Linked DNA regions of Rhodopseudomonas palustris. The protein of the gene in region 2 binds, or shares a complex with, the protein of the main gene of each other region. Links are inferred from orthologs where the notes say so. Each region holds a gene or a part of one and is shown on either strand. Other genes may lie near its edges.

Evidence for each region.
Region 1: the proteins of tldD (region 2) and HZF03_RS05840 are in contact, whole or in part, in a solved structure (PDB 5NJ9), measured with the Escherichia coli proteins. The link is inferred for Rhodopseudomonas palustris from one-to-one orthologs.

What each region holds. Positions count from the first base shown.
Region 1 is NZ_CP058907.1:1,249,344-1,257,564, reverse strand. What follows is about bases 5,345-8,215. They hold HZF03_RS05840 (TldD/PmbA family protein), read right to left. Parts: upstream 7,544-8,215; coding sequence 6,146-7,543; downstream 5,345-6,145. Other genes in these bases: HZF03_RS05835 (DUF6101 family protein), read left to right, coding at 7,842-8,215; HZF03_RS05845 (3'(2'),5'-bisphosphate nucleotidase CysQ), read right to left, coding at 5,345-6,159. In the rest of the region: purD (phosphoribosylamine--glycine ligase), read right to left, coding at 1-432; xseA (exodeoxyribonuclease VII large subunit), read left to right, coding at 670-2,283; HZF03_RS05865 (DUF2093 domain-containing protein), read left to right, coding at 2,432-2,659; lpxK (tetraacyldisaccharide 4'-kinase), read right to left, coding at 2,669-3,691; HZF03_RS05855 (3-deoxy-D-manno-octulosonic acid transferase), read right to left, coding at 3,684-4,988; HZF03_RS05850 (DUF4170 domain-containing protein), read right to left, coding at 5,058-5,306; more of HZF03_RS05845, read right to left, coding at 5,344-5,344; more of HZF03_RS05835, read left to right, coding at 8,216-8,221.
Region 2 is NZ_CP058907.1:902,236-910,402, forward strand. The notes cover bases 1,793-4,609. They hold tldD (metalloprotease TldD), read right to left. Parts: upstream 4,007-4,609; coding sequence 2,579-4,006; downstream 1,793-2,578. Other genes in these bases: lepB (signal peptidase I), read right to left, coding at 1,812-2,582; HZF03_RS04170 (DUF433 domain-containing protein), read left to right, coding at 4,128-4,349; HZF03_RS04175 (DUF5615 family PIN-like protein), read left to right, coding at 4,349-4,609. Outside these bases: HZF03_RS04150 (glutamate--cysteine ligase), read left to right, coding at 1-1,081; HZF03_RS04155 (PAN domain-containing protein), read left to right, coding at 1,227-1,778; more of HZF03_RS04175, read left to right, coding at 4,610-4,678; HZF03_RS04180 (MarR family winged helix-turn-helix transcriptional regulator), read left to right, coding at 4,761-5,231; HZF03_RS04185 (organic hydroperoxide resistance protein), read left to right, coding at 5,346-5,771; HZF03_RS04190 (invasion associated locus B family protein), read right to left, coding at 6,004-6,552; coxB (cytochrome c oxidase subunit II), read left to right, coding at 6,961-7,818; ctaD (cytochrome c oxidase subunit I), read left to right, coding at 7,886-8,167. UniProt on the Escherichia coli protein: Metalloprotease involved in CcdA degradation. Suppresses the inhibitory activity of the carbon storage regulator (CsrA).

The DNA.
Region 1 (8,221 bases), 350 kb from region 2 along the record:
GGCCTTGATCACGATCGGCGCGCCCTGGGCACGGATGTAGGTCTTGGCCTGGTTGGGATCTCCGAACCGCTCGTAAGCCGCGGTCGGGATGTCGTGCGCCTTGCACAGATCCTTGGTGAAGCCCTTCGAGCTTTCGAGCTGCGACGCCTTCCGGCTCGGCCCGAACGCCTTGATGCCGGCCGCGGCCAGATCGTCGACAATGCCGGCGGCGAGCGGCGCCTCCGGCCCGACCACGACAAGGTCGACCGCATTGGCCTTGCAGAACTCGACCACGGCCTGGTGGTTGCCGATGTCGAGCGCCACGCAGGTCGCCTCGCGGGCGATCCCGGCATTGCCCGGCGCGCACCACAGCTTGGTGACCAGCGGCGAGGCCGCGATCTTCCAGGCCAGTGCGTGTTCGCGCCCGCCGGAGCCGAGGAGAAGGATGTTCATGAAAGCCTGACCGTGCGCCCTGTGGATGGTCCGCGAGGTGTAACACGCGGCACGCGCCCGGCAACGCGCGCCGGCGCGGATGTGGATATGTCCGGACGCTCGGAGCCGAAGTCGCCGTCCGCCCGGCTGCGGCACGATCCGGCCGCACCGGCGCGGCAGACTGGACGTCCCCGCGGGTTGGCGTCCGCGGCGAAAGCCCCTACCTTCCGCCGCATCCCGAAACCCCGATCGAATCGCATGGCCCGACTGCAAACGCCCCAAGCCCTCGCCAATGTCGGCGAATTCACCGTCTCCGAGCTGTCGCAGGCGCTGAAGCGGACGGTCGAGGACACCTATGGGCATGTCCGGGTGCGCGGCGAGATTACCGGATTCCGCGGGCCGCATTCGTCCGGTCACTGCTATTTTGCGCTCAAGGACGAGGGCGCCAAGATCGAGGCGGTGATCTGGAAGGGCGTCGCCGGCCGGATGCGGTTCAAGCCGCAGGAAGGCCTGGAAGTCATCGCCACTGGCAAGCTGACCACCTACCCCGGCTCGTCGAAATATCAGATCGTGATCGAGGCGCTCGAACCGGCCGGCGTCGGCGCGCTGATGGCGCTGATGGAAGAGCGCAAGAAGAAGCTCGCCGCTGAGGGCCTGTTCGACGAGGCGCGCAAACAGCTGTTGCCGTGGCTGCCGGAGGTGATCGGCGTCGTCACATCTCCCACCGGGGCGGTGATCCGCGACATCCTGCACCGGCTGGAAGACCGCTTCCCGCGCCGCGTGCTGGTGTGGCCGGTGCGGGTGCAGGGCGAAGGCTCGGCCGAGCAGATTGCCGCCGCGATCCACGGTTTCAACGCGCTGCCCGAAGACGGCCCGATCCCGCGTCCCGACCTGCTGATCGTCGCGCGCGGCGGCGGCTCCCTCGAAGATCTGTGGTCGTTCAACGAAGAGATTGTGGTCCGCGCTGCCGCCGACAGCATGATCCCGCTGATCTCGGCGGTCGGCCATGAGACCGACGTCACCCTGATCGATTTCGCATCCGACAAGCGGGCGCCGACCCCGACGGCGGCGGCCGAAATGGCGGTGCCGGTGCGGGCCGAACTGTTCGTCGAAGTCGGCGGGCTGGCGCGGCGGATACTGTCGAGCTGGCAGCGCGGCCAGGATTTCCGCCGCAACGAGCTGCGCGCCGCCGCCCGCGCCCTGCCGGGTGCGTCCGACCTGCTCGCGATTCCACGACAGCGGCTCGACGGCGCGTCCGCCGCCCTGCCCCGTGCCCTGCGCGCCAGTACGAACGCCCATCACCGCCGTTTCGCTGCGGCAGCGGCGGGCATGACGCTCAAGGTGCTGCGGGCGCAGGTGGCGCACAGCGCCCACCGGCTCGACAGCGCGGGCACGCAATTGCAACGCTGCGCCCGCGCCACGCTACGGCATCGCCGGGAGCGGTTCGAGGGGCTGGCGGTGCGGCTGCAGGCCTCGAAACTGGCCAATCAGCAGGCGCAGCGGATGCGGATCGCCCGCGAGCAGGAGCGGCTGCAGCGTCTCGCCGAGCGGGCGCGGCGGGCGCTGATCACCCTGCTGGAACGCCGGCAGGCGCGAGTCGACGCCACCGGCAAGCTCCTCACCGCATTATCATACCGAGGAGTGCTGGCGCGCGGGTTCGCGCTGGTGCGGGACGCCGATGGCCGCTCGGTGCACGCCGCCGCGTCTGTCGCCGCAGGCGCCCGGCTCAGCGTCGAATTTGCCGACGGCCGGGTTGCTGTTACCGCCGACGGCGGCAGCGGATCGCCGGCCGAGGCTGCCAAACCGGCGCCAGCACCGGCAAAGCCGGCCAAGCGGCCGACAAGTCCCGCCGACCAGGGGTCACTATTCTAGATCCGGACGACCATTGGACCGCGGGGAAAACGACTCCGCCATGACAGGACGGCGGTTTGCAATGCGGCGCTTCCGTTCTATCTGTCAGGGTGTATCGACCCGCAGCGTTGCGTCGTTCCGCAACCTGCGGTTTTCCAGGAGATCGGCCGTGCTGAATAAATTTGGCTTCTCGGGTTCTGGCGAAGCCCAGGTGCAATATCTCGATGGCGACTTCCGCGTGATCTCGCCCGGCACCTATGTGCGCTGCGCCGTCACCGGGGTGCAGATCCCGCTCGACGAGCTGAAATATTGGAGCGTCGATCTCAAGGAACCGTACGCGACGCCCGAAGCCGTGCTGAAGCGGCACTATCCCGACGCGTTTCAGCCCAAGAGCTGAGACCGCGTCTCAGCGCCGCCCGGCAAGCTTCGCGGCGCGCGCGCCGTTGAGCCGGTCGAGCAGGAACAGCCGCAGCTTGGCCTCGTCGCCGAACGCCAGCGTCACGGCAAACGGTACGATCTCCACCCCAAGCGCCTGCTGCGCGCCGCCGATCCGCGCCAGATCTTTTTCGGTCGTGACCAAGGTCAGTCCATCGCGCTTGGCCGCAGCGGCGAGCTCGGCCAGTTCCTCCGCCGTGAACGGGTGGTGATCGGCGAACGCGCGTTGCTCGACCACTTCGACGCCGCTGTCCCGAAGTGTCGCGACGAACCGCGCCGGATCGCCAATGCCGGCGAACGCCAGCACCCGCCGCCCGCGAAGTGCCTCGACAGACGCCGGCTCCGGCACCAGTCGGGCTCGCAGCACCACGCCGCCCTTCGTCGTAATTTGCTGCGCGAGGCCGTCCGCAGCGGTGCCGTCGCCGACCACGACCAGCGCATCGGTGCGCGCGACCTGCAACGGCAGCGGCGCGCGCAGCGGCCCGGCCGGAAACACGCTGCCATTGCCGATGCTGCGGTGACTGTCGACCACGATCAGCGACGCGTCCTTGGTCAAGGCGGGATTCTGGAATCCGTCATCCATCAGGATCACGGTGGCGCCAAGCGCACAGGCCAGTGCCGCGCCGTCGGTGCGGTCGCGCGCCACCACCACCGGTACGCGGCGTGCCATCATCAGTGGCTCGTCGCCGATGTCGGCGGCGCTGTGTCGCGAGGGATCGACCTGGACCGGTCCCTGCAGCCGTCCGCCATAGCCGCGGCTCAGTACGACAGGGGTTTCGCCGAATTCGCGTAGCAACGCTACCAGCGCGAGCGTCGTCGGCGTCTTGCCGGCACCGCCCATGTGATAGTTGCCGACGCACAGCACCGGCACGCCGATCGTCGTCCCGGCCTTCTGCATCCGCGCCGCGGCGATGTTGCCGTAGATCGCGGCGATCGGCAGCAGCAGGCGCGACACCAGGGAAGGAGGCCGGTGCCAGAAGCCCGGCTCACGCATTCGCGGCGCCCTGTTCGATCTGCAATTGCAGCAGATAGGGCTCGAGCGCCGCGATGGTGCGGTCGAGCGCGCCGCCGAGGCGGTCGACCACGTTGGTGGCCGCGGTGATCGAGATCTGCCGCGCGTCGTGGTTCGACAGCAGCGACGAGACCCGCAGCACCAGCGCGTCGACGTCGGACACGGCGAATGCACCGCCTTCATCGTCGAGCGCGCGATAGACTTCGGTGAAATTGGAGACGTGCGGGCCATGCACGATCGCGGCGCCAAGCTTCACCGCCTCGATCGGATTCTGGCCACCGTGCTCGACCAGCGAGCCACCCATGAACACGATCGGCGCCAGCCGATAGAACAGCCCGAGTTCGCCCATGGTGTCGGCGACGTAGATCGCGGTCGCGGCCATCGGCTGCTGCTCGCGCGAGCGCAGCGCCACCGGCAGGCCGGCGGCTTCGACAAGACCGGCGACCTGCTCGCCACGATGCGGATGCCGCGGCACGATCACCGTCAGCAGCGTCGGGAAGCTCGCGGACAGCCGGCGATGCGCTTCCACCAGCAATTCTTCCTCACCCGGATGAGTCGAGGCGGCGACGATCACCGGGCGGCCGCGAGTGACCGCGAGCAGCCGCTCCAGCCGGCCCGGATCGGCCGGCGGCGGCGCGACATCCATCTTCAGATTGCCGGTGGTGATCACGCTCGGGCTGCCGAGCGCGCTGAAACGTTCGGCATCGACGCGAGACTGCGCCAGACAAATATCGAACCGGCCGAGCAGCGCGCCGATGGTTGCGGACGCACGCTGCCAGCGCGGGAACGAGCGCTGCGACATCCGGCCGTTGATCAGCACCATCGGCACCCGCCGCGCCGAGGCGGCCAGGATCAGGTTCGGCCACAGATCGGATTCAATGAACAACGCCAGGCTCGGACGCCAGTGATCGAGGAAGCGATCAACGAAGCGCGGCGCGTCGTAGGGAATGAACTGGTGGATGATGTCCGGCGGAAACCGGCTGGCCACCACCTGGGCCGAAGTCAGCGTGCCGGAGGTGAGCAGGATGCGCAGGTTGAGCGCGCGCAACCGTGCGATCAGTCCGGCCGCAGCCAGCACTTCGCCGACGCTGGCACCGTGGATCCACACCACCGGTCCACGCGGTCGCGCATCGTTGCTGAGACCGCGACGCTCGCCGACCCGGGCTGGATCTTCCTTGCCCTGCTTCAGCCGCCGACCGATCCACAGCGACGCCAGCGGCGCCGCGGCAGCGGTCAACTTGCGATAGACGCGGAGCGTCATCGGCACCGGATCCACCATCAACGGCCCCGTCTGTCACCGCGAAGGTGACGCGCATCATCGCTCGGCAGCATCGTCAGTCCCGCGCGATCAGTGCTGCGCGGACCGGGCTTCTTTTTCTGGATCGAGCAAGCGATGCAGATGAACGATGAAGTACCGCATGTGCGCATTATCGACCGTCTGATGCGCCCGGGCCTTCCACGCCGCGTAGGCCGTTGCGTAGTTCGGGTACACCCCGACGATGTCGACCTTTTCGAGATCGCGAAAGGTCACGTTCTCGAGGTCCTCCAATTCTCCCCCGATTACGAGGTGGAGCAATTGCTGCGCATTGTCCGACATCAAACTTCCTCATTGCGGCGAACAGGCATGCGCGCGCTCAGCCTCGCGGAGAAACGCGGAAATGCTCGACGATGTGAGCATGACGTTCGCGCCCCGCAGCCACCAGCACGCCATGTGTGACCTCGGGACGGTTGTAGACGATGTCCTCGCCCGCGAGAGTTGTCATTGTACCATCCGCTTCGTGCACGATCAAATCGGCCGCGGCAAGGTCCCAATCGCGGCTCTGCCCTCCGGCGAATGCAACGTCGACCTGACGATCAGCGACGCGGCACAACCGTAGGGCCAGAGAGCCGATCCGCGGCAGGATGTGGGCGGTCGACGGCAGCGCCAGCCGTTCGATCAGCGGCTTCGGCCCGGCGACCTTTGCGCCTTCCAGCGTCGTGCCGACGCTGGCGTGCAGCGACGCGCCGTTGAGCGACGCACCCGCACCACGCGTGGCAAAGAAGAACTCACCAGATACCGGCGCAAACACCGCGGCCAGCATCGGCTTGGCATTCGCGATCAGCGCGACCGAAACGCACCAATCCTCCCGGCCGGCCAGATAGGCGCGGGTGCCGTCGATCGGATCGACGATCCACACCCAATCCTTGTCGAGCCTGACGAGATCGTCGGCGCTTTCCTCAGACAGCCAGCCATAGTGCGGTGTGGCGTCCTGCAGGCGGCGCCGAATCAATTCGTCGACGGCAATGTCGGCTTCCGAAACCGGCGACGATGCACCCTTGGTCCAGGTCCGCAGTTCGGTTCGGAACATCGACAGCGCCAGTGCGCCAGCCTCACGCACGGTGTCGGCAAGCAGCGCTGCATCGCTATCGGATGTCTCGATGTGTCGCGTATCTGGATTAGCGTCCGGCAATCGTCAGCCCCTCGATCCGCAGCGTCGGCGCATTGACGCCGTAGCGGAAGGTCAGGTCGCTGGCCGGCGTCAGCGTCTTGTACATGTCGATCAGGTGTCCGGCGATGGTGACTTCGCTGACCGCGTAGGTGCGCTGGCCGTTTTCGATCCAGAACCCGGCGGCGCCGCGGCTGTAGTCGCCGGTGACGCCGTTGACGCCGGAGCCGATCAGATCGGTGACGTAGAAGCCCTGCTTGATGTCGGCTATCAGCTCGGCCGGGCTGAGCGGTCCGGCTTCGAGATGCAGATTGTACGGCCCCGGCGACGGCGACGACGACACGCCGCGATGCGCGTGGCCGGTGGTGGTGAGGCCGAGTTCGCGCGCGGTGGCGCAATCCAGCAGCCACGACGTCAGCACGCCATCGTCGACGATCGAGAGTGGCTTGACCGCAACGCCCTCGGCGTCGAACGCCTGCGAACGCAAGCCGCGCTTGCGCAGCGGATCATCGACGATGCGGATGCCATCCTTGAACAGCTTCTGGCCGAGACGATCCTTCAGGAACGAAGTCTTGCGCGCGATCGACGCGCCATTCGCTGCACCGACCAGATGCCCGACCAGCGAGCCCGCAACGCGCGGATCGAACACCACCGGCACCTTGCAGGTCTCGACCTTGCGCGGCCCGACGCGGGCCGCGGTGCGCTCGCCGGCGACCCGCCCGACTTCCTCGGGCGACATCAGGTCGGAGGCGTGCGGCGCCGTCGTATATTCATAGTCCCGCTCCATGCCGGTGCCCTCGCCCGCAATCGCGGTCATCGAGATGCTATGGCTGGAGCGCAGAAACGAGCCTTGGAAACCGGTCGACGTCACCAGCACCATGCCGCCTATCCCCGACGACGCCGAGGCGCCGCCTGACTTGTTGATTCCAGGAACTGCGAGCGCTGCGGCCTCCGCGGCGCGGGCGCGCCGCTCCAACTCGGCGGTCGAGGGCGTGTTCGGATCGAGCAGATCGAGCTCAGGAAAATCGTGCGCCAGCAGTTCAGGATCGGCGAGGCCGACATACTTGTCGTCCGGCGCGACGCGGGCCATCGCCACCGCGCGCTCGGCAAGCTTGGTGACCGCGTCGCCGCTGATGTCGTTGGTCGAGACCACCGCCTGGCGTCGGCCGACGATCACCCGGAGGCCAACGTCGTCGCCCTCCGAGCGCTCGGACTCCTGCATCCGCCCATCGCGCACTTCGACACCGTGAGACACCCCACGCACCGCCACAGCGTCGGCCTGATCGGCACCAGCGCGCCGCGCCGCCTCAACCAGCCGCTGTGCAAGATCGCTCAGCGCCGACTGATCGAACAAAGCGGAATCCACAGAGGGCGAAGACAAAGAGCGTGCGCTTGGTGAAGAGTTCACAAATACAATTCCTAAGGCTGGAAGTAACGAAGCGGAGGCAGCGAATGCGCGCGGTGGACATCACAGATGTGCCTGTTCGGCGCGGACTTCAAGCACTTTGCACCAGGCTGGAACAATCATTTGCGAGCCCCAGCGCAAGATTGCGTCAATCATGCTGGCCAAGGTTCTGTCAATCATGAGCGGCGAAGCAGCCGGGGTCAGTTTCGATTAACCAGCCTTATTAAGCGAATTCGGACCGGGCTCTGGCAAGCTCTCACCCATCGACCGGGAACATAATTCCGGCGGGGAGATCAAAGCCGTGAGGCGTCAAACAGCAACAGGCGGGGCTAACCTCGCCGGGTCGAGCCGCGACTTGCGGCTCGACCCTCTCTCACTGCCGATCCGCTTCGACGCGCACGATGTGCGGGCCGACGGTGGCATCCGGCAAATCGAACTACACCGCGAGCGGGTGGTGCTACGCCGCGCCGTCGCCGGCATGAGAATGGCGGTGAACGTCAGCGTCAGCGACTTCCGCGGCATCGGCTGCCGAGGTCTCGACGACGGCCGCATGCTGATGCTGGTGCACCGCGATCCGTCGCTGTCGATCCCGCTCGGGATCAGCGACGATCCCGAGGAGATCGAACGCATGTGGGCGCTCTGGAGTGAGATCTTCGGACTGCCGCAGCTTCCCGAAGACAA
Region 2 (8,167 bases):
TGGCCAGTTCGAATTGTCGGGTGCGCCGGTCGAGACCGTGCATCAGACCCATGCCGAGCTGATGGCGCATCTGGCGCAGGTGCGCGAAGTGGCGACGCCGCTCGGGATCGGCTTTCTCGGCCTCGGCATGACGCCGTCGTGGTCGCGCAGCGAGATCCCGGTGATGCCGAAGGGCCGCTACAAGATCATGACCAACTACATGCCGAAGGTCGGTCGCTACGGCCTCGACATGATGTACCGGACCTGCACGGTGCAGACCAATCTCGACTTCTCGTCGGAAGCCGACATGGTCAAAAAGCTGCGCGTCTCGGTGGCGCTGCAGCCAGTCGCGACCGCGCTGTTTGCCAACTCACCGTTCACCGAGGGCAAGCCGAACGGCTTCCTGTCGTTCCGCTCGGAGATCTGGCGCGACACCGACAACGATCGCTCGGGCATGCTGCCGTGGGCGTTCGAGGACGGCATGGGCTTCGAGCGTTGGGTCGACTACGCGCTCGACGTGCCGATGTACTTCGTCAAGCGCGGCGACAGCTATATCGACGTGGCCGGCTCGTCGTTCCGCGATTTCTTCGACGGCAAGAATGACAAGCTGCCGGGCGAGCGGCCCACGCTGTCGGACTGGGCCAATCATTTGTCGACGATCTTCCCCGAAGTGAGGCTGAAGCGGTACCTGGAAATGCGTGGCGCCGACGGTCAGCCGTGGGGCCGCCTGACGGCGCTGCCGGCGTTCTGGGTCGGACTGCTGTACGACGACACCAGCCTCGACGCCGCCTGGGAGCTGGTCAAAGGCTGGAGCGCCGAGGAGCGCCAGGCGCTGCGGGACGAGGTGCCGCGGCTGGGGTTCAAGGCGAAGATCGGCAACCGCTTCCTGTTCGAAATCGCCAAGGATTGCCTGGTGCTGGCCCACGCCGGGCTGCGCCGCCGCGGCCGCATCGACGCCACCGGCCTCGACGAATCGCGGCATCTGGCGCCGCTCGACCGCATTCTCGACAACGGCCATACCCCGGCCGAGGAGATGCTCGAGAAATACAACGGTGCGTGGCGCGGCTCGGTGGAGCCGGCCTACAACGAATTCGCGTTCTGAACGCTGGCGGACCAAGACCGCGCTGGCCCGCGCCGTTCATCCGCCATACAGGTTGCCGGCCGTCAGATGGGTCGTGGGGCTGCGCTCCGGATTGGCCTGAGTTCCATCGGCCAAGTTTCCGGGCCTAACGCGAAAGCAAGTGTGAATGCGAAGCGGCCTGCTCAGGGCGTGTTTGCTCGTGCTCGCCGTGGCTGCGGCGGCGCTGTCGCCGCATGCGTCCCGCGCCCAAGCCAATATCGATCGTATCGGCGGCGATTACCTGCGGACGCCTGTGACCAGTGGCGACCCGGCCGAATGCGCGCTGATGTGCGAGCGCGACAAGCGCTGCCGGTCTTGGACTTTCAGCTATCCACGCTCGCCTGAAGATGGCGCGATGTGCTGGCTCAAGAGCACGGTCCCACCGCGTACCCCGAATTCATGCTGCGTGTCGGGTGTTCGTGGTGCCGGTGTGCTGGAGCCGCGCAACGATTCCAACGAGGTTTCGATCGACCGCTTCGGCGGCGACTACCGCAATTTCGAAATGAAGGCCGGCGAGGGCGACGATGTCTGCAAGGCCGCCTGCGTCGACGAACATAAATGCCGGGCCTGGACCTACGCGCGCCCCGGCTATGTCGGCCGCAACGCCCGCTGTTTCCTGAAGAGCCAGATCAAGCCGCCGCGCCGCAAGGCCGGGTTCATCTCCGGCGTGGTGCGCTGACGCGCGAAGCGCTCTGACTCAAAGCCCTATGGCTCAATGCACCGCGGTGAAGAACCGCGCGACGCGGAAGCCTGAGAACCAATCCGTCACCGGCTGGCGACGGACGCCGGGATTCCACGATCCGACGATGGCATCGACGCGGCCGACCAGGTCGTCGATCGGCAGCAGGCCGACGCCGCCTTCGCTCACCGGCACGCGGCTGTCGGCGGAATTGTCGCGATTGTCGCCCATCACGAACAGGTGGCCGGGCGGCACCGTGACTTCCGCCGTGTTGTCGAGCCGGCCGTTGTCATAGAGCTTGAAGATCGGGTGGGCGACGCCGCCGGGCAGCGTCTCAATGTAGCGCGCGGCGGTCTCATAAGAGCCGTTGTCATCCTCGGCGCGGCCGACGCCGTCCGGCGTTACCTTGGCGGCGACGCCGTTGATGAACACCCGGCCGTTGTCGAGCTGCACCCGGTCGCCGGGCAGGCCGACCACGCGCTTGACCCAGACCTGCGAGCGATCGCCGGACCAGCGAAACACCACCACGTCGCCGCGGTGCGGCGTAGAGCCGAACACGCGGCCGCTTTCCGGCACCGAGACATGGATCGGCAGCGACGCAGCCGAATAGCCGTATGGATATTTCGAGGCGAGCAGCGCGTCGCCGATCAGCAGCGTCGGCTCCATCGAGCCGGACGGCACGTAGAACGGCTCGGCGACCGCGCCCTTGCCGACCAGCACGATCGCCACCACGGCGGCGAGCTGCGTCAGCTGCGAGCCCCAGCGCCGCGCGGTGCTCGCGGCCGTCTCCGTCTTCGTCGTCATCCGCCGGTGCCTCCGACCGTAATCTTGTCCATGCGCAGTGTCGGCTGGCCGACGCCCACCGGGACCCCCTGGCCGTTCTTGCCGCAGGTGCCGATGCCGTCGTCGAGCTGCATGTCATTTCCGATCATGGAAATGCGGTGCAAATCGGTCGGACCATTGCCGATCAGCATCGCCCCCTTCAGCGGCGCGCCGATTTTGCCGTTCTCGATCCGGTAGGCCTCGGTGCACTGAAACACGTATTTGCCTGACGTGATGTCGACCTGCCCCCCGCCGAAGTTCACCGCGTAGATGCCGTTTTTCACCGAGGCGAGGATTTCGGCCGGGTCGCGCTGGCCGGCCAGCATATAGGTGTTGGTCATCCGCGGCATCGGCACGTGGGCGTAGGACTGCCGGCGGCCGTTGCCGGTCGGCTTCATACCCATCAGCCGGGCGTTCTGGCGGTCCTGCATGTAGCCGGTGAGGATGCCGTCCTCGATCAGCACGGTGCGGCTGGTCGGGGTGCCCTCGTCGTCGATCGACAGCGAGCCGCGCCGCGCCGAGATGGTGCCGTCGTCCACCACGGTGACGCCCTTGGCGGCGACCTGCTGGCCGAGCAGGCCAGCGAAGGCGGAGGTCTTCTTGCGGTTGAAATCGCCCTCGAGGCCGTGGCCGACTGCCTCGTGCAGCATCACGCCGGGCCAGCCGGGGCCGAGCACCACGTCCATCTCGCCGGCGGGCGCGGGCACGGATTCGAGATTGACCAGCGCCTCGCGCAGCGCGCCATCGGCGGCGTCGCGCCACGCCTTGGTCTCGATGAACCGCGCATAAGGCTCGCGGCCGCCATAACCCTTGGAGCCGCTCTCCTGGCGGTCACCCTGGCCGGCGACCACCGAGACGTTGACGCGCACGAGCGGGCGGATGTCGCGATAGCTCTCGCCGTCGGGGCGCAGGATTTCAACCACCTGCCAGGTGGCGCCGACCGAGACCGACACCTGCCGCACCCGCGGATCCTTGTCGCGGATATAGGCGTCGATCTCGCCGAGCAGCTTGACCTTGGCTTCAAAGCCCGGCGCGTCGAGCGGGTTGTCGTCACCATACAGCTGTACATTGGTGTGCGGCGGCGCCACCGACAGGCTGCCGCTGTAGTCGCCGCGCACCGCAGCGACCGCATCCGCGGCGCGGATCAGCGCCGGCAGCGACACGTCGGAGGAATGCGCATAGCCGACCGCATCGTCCTTAACGGCGCGTAAACCGAAGCCCTGCGCGGTGTCGTAGGTCGCCTGCTTCAGCCGGCCGTTGTCGAATGCCAGCGCTTCGGTCTGGCTGTATTCGAGAAACAGCTCGCCATCGTCCGCCCCCTGCAGCCCCCGCGCGATCTCGCGCCTCACCTCGTCCCGATCGAGATTGGCGCGGTCGATGAGCGAGGTCTGGGCTGGGTTGGTCATGAGGTCCTGTTCCCGAAGTTGTTTGGGTGACAAGATAGGTGGTCTGAGCTGGTTCTGCGAGGGGTTGGCGGATTTAGGCGCGGCGCCTTCGCCCCGCTGAAAAGCATGCTATGGTCTTCAAATGGATTACCGGGAGATCATCACCATCGAGCCGGGGAAGCGCGGCGGTCGCCCCTGCATTCGCCACATGCGGATCGCAGTCGCGGATGTGCTCGGCTGGCTGGCAGACGGGCAGAGTCCGGAAGAGATCATCTCAGATTTTCCGGAGCTGACCGACCAGGACATCCGTGCGGCGCTCGCATATGCGGCGGATCGTGAACGGCGGCTCATCACGGCTTCGTAATGAAGCTGCTGTTCGACCAGAACCTCAGCTTTAAACTCTGCCAAGACGTCTCTGATCTTTTCCCAGGATCGTGCCACGTACGCGATGTCGGCCTGACGCAGGCGGATGACCGGACGATATGGAGCTTCGCTCGGGCCAATCAGTTGACGATCGTGTCCCAGGATGCCGATTTTTCCGATATGGCGATGCTGCTCGGGCCGCCGCCGAAAGTGATTTGGGTACGCTCAGGAAATCGGCCGCGCGTCGCAATCGCGCTGTTGCTTCGAACCCATTCCGGCCTGATCGCGGAGTTCGAGGTGAATGATGCGGTCTGTCTGGAAATCTACTAGCCGAGATATCCGATACTCAGCGCGAAGTCGGTGCAGGGTGTCTCGCTTGACATTATATCGCGCACGATATAAATCGCTTTTCATGAAATCGTCCTCGACATCGTCACGCGCGCCGCGTCCGGCGGACAAGCTGAAGCTGGAGACCCAGCTCTGCTTCGCGCTATATTCGACGCTGCTCGGGGTCAACAAAGTATATCGGTCGCTGCTGCGCGAGCTCGATCTGACCTACCCGCAATATCTCGTCATGCTGGTGTTGTGGGAGAGGGATCAGGTCAACGTCTCGGAGATCTGCGATCAGCTGTTCCTCGAAACCACGACGCTGACGCCGCTGCTGAAGCGGCTGGAAGCACGGGGGCTGATCCGGCGACGGCGATCGGCCGAGGACGAGCGTCAGGTGATCGTGTCGTTGACCGAGGAGGGCCGGGCGCTGCGGGCGCGGGTCAAGCACGTGCCCGACTGCCTTGCCGAAGCAATGGGCTATTCCGGCGCCGAGATCGCCGATCTTCGCGACCGGCTCACCGGCCTTCGCACCAATCTGTTTCGTAGCGCCTGATCGGGGATGACGTTGAGCACGTTCAGCCGCTTTTCCTTCTTTAATATATCGCTCGCGATATAGCGTCGCGCGATATTAATCCGCCGCCTCTCTCCCACCTGAAAGGACCACACCATGTCAGTCGAGAAAGTTCTCTACCGCGCCACTGCCACCGCCACCGGAGGCCGCGACGGACGCGGCGTCAGCAGCGATGGCCATCTCGATGTTGCCCTCACCACGCCGAAGGAACTCGGCGGCGCTGGTGGTGCCGGCACCAATCCGGAGCAGCTGTTTGCGGTCGGCTACTCGGCCTGCTTCCTCGGTGCGATGAAGTTCGTCGCCGGCCGCGACAAGCTGCCGATCCCGAAGGATGTCAGCGTCACCGGCTCGGTGGGCATCGGCCCGATCCCGACCGGCTTCGGCATCGAAGTGGAGCTGAAGATCAGCCTGCCGGGCATGGATCCGGCACAGGCGCAGACGCTGGTCGATCGCGCCCACATTGTCTGTCCGTATTCCAACGCCACCCGTGGCAACATCGACGTCACGTTGACCCTGGTCTGAGCGGCCTGGCCGCCTCGCCAAGGCGGCCGTTGACAACACTGACGTCATCGCCCGCGGATGCGGGCGACCCAGTATTCCAGGGCGCTTGTTGGTTCGCCGCGCGCTTGCCACGGAAGCTCTGCGATACTGGGTCCCCCGCATGCGCGGGGGATGACAGCATCATTCTGTTCACGGGCTTCTTGCCCAACACGAGGAGGGCTTGCGTTACGCCGTCGTTCTTGCGCAGGGCGGCCTACGGGAGCTTGTCGTAGCCTTCGCCGAGGCCGTTGAGGCTGAGCGGGAAGCCGATGCCTTCTTCCGGCGTTTCGAAAATGATGAAGGTCGCGGTCTTGGCGTTGCGCAGCTGGCCGAGCAGCTTGTCGTCCATCACCACTTCAGCGACGCAGCCGTTCGGCAGGCAGCGCACGAAGCCGGCGCGGCCGATATCGGCGTTGTCGAGCTTGAGGCCGAGACCCGACGGCAGCAGCACGCCGAGCGGCGCCACCACGCGCATCAGCTTGCTCTTCTGATCGGCTGTCTTGAGGATGATGACGGTGAGGCCGGCGTTGGAGCGATCCTCCGCCACCACGCTCTGAATCAGCGCGCACTGCTCGGCCTTGGCGCCGGGCGGGGTATCGCAGCGGATCTGCCAGTCACCATGCACGGACTTCACCGCGCCCTGGGCCTGGGCCGTGCCGCTGCCGGCCACCGCGGCCAGCGCGATCAACCCGACCGCCAGCATGGCCCCGGACGCAGCGCGGCGGCTCGAGGCAAGGATTGGCGAAAGTCTGGCGAAGCCCATCAGAGGTGTTTCCGAGGTGGTGACGGTTGAACGGGATGGTCGGCGGCGGGTTCCGACTGACCGGCAATGACGGCGCCATGAAGGCAGCGCGCGCGCCAGCGAATCAGGCTTCCGTGACATCCGGGTGCTTTGCCTACAGCGAGGGGCACATCTGTCAAGCCGGCCTCACAAGACCTGGCCGGCGTGTCAGTCACGCCGGACGGAATCCGCGACCGATGAGCAGTCCAGGGTTGTTTGCACGCGCAACTCCTCACTCGTGCATTGCGAGGGGCGGCGAATTGTGTTTGAAAAGTAGAATAAGAAGCGTTCGCACTTAGGCTACGCTTTTGTGCCGAGCGCAATAAAACTGCACGGCCGGTCACGCCGAAACGGCGGGCTCGCTGTGCTAGTCATAGGGAGCGCAGCGGCATGAAGGTGTCGAAGGAGCGTTTGGGGCGGTGGTCGCTGGGACTTGCGATCGCCTGCTGTGCGGCAGCGGTCGGCGGGACCGCATTCGCCGAGATGGGGCAGCCCGCTCCCTGGGAGGTCACCCTTCAGCAACCCGCCTCTCCGGTGATGCAGAACATCGTCTGGTTTCACAGCTTCTTGCTGTGGCTGATCACCCTGATCACGCTGTTCGTGTTGGCGCTGCTGGTCATCGTGGTGGTGAAGTTCAACGCCAAGGCCAACCCGGTCCCCTCGAAGACGACCCACAACACGCTGATCGAAGTCGCCTGGACGATCGTGCCGGTGCTGATCCTGGTGGCGGTCGCGGTGCCATCGTTCCGGCTGCTGTTTCTCGAACTCGACATTCCGAAGCCGGACCTCACCGTGAAGGCCACCGGCAATCAGTGGAACTGGACCTACACCTATCCCGACGACAAGATCGAATTCACCTCGATCATGCTGACTGACGAAGAGCGGGCCAAGATGAATCCGGTCCCGCCGCGGCTGCTCGGTGTCGACAACGAGATGGTGGTGCCGGTCGACAAGGTGGTGCGGATCCAGACCACCGCGGCCGATGTGATCCACTCCTGGGCGATTCCATCGTTCGGCGTGAAGATCGACGCCATCCCCGGCCGCCTCAACGAAGCCTGGTTCAAGGCCATCAAGGAAGGCCGTTACTACGGCCAGTGCTCGGAACTGTGTGGCCGGGACCATGCCTTCATGCCGATCGTCGTCCGTGTGGTGAACGAACAGGAGTACGAAGCCTGGAAGAAAAAGCAGCAGGTCGCCTCGCGCATGCGTGACGATTCCTACGCCTCGGCCGCTTCCGCCACGCGCTAAAGCGGCGGGATCGCAAGACGTCGAACGGAGACCGCAAGGTCTGAGGTTTTCAAGTCAGGATCTGAAGATGGCAATGGAAGCTGCAAGGGTCGCCCATTCCGAACACGCGCACGACGATCACGCGCATGCGCATCCGACCGGATGGCGACGCTATCTGTACTCGACCAACCACAAGGACATCGGCACCATGTATCTGGTGTTCGCCGTGATGGCGGGCGTCATCGGTGCGGCGATGTCGATCGCGATCCGGGTCGAGTTGATGTTCCCCGGCATTCAGATCTTTCACAACACCCACACCTACAACGTCTTCGTCACCTCGCATGGCCTGATCATGATCTTCTTCATGGTG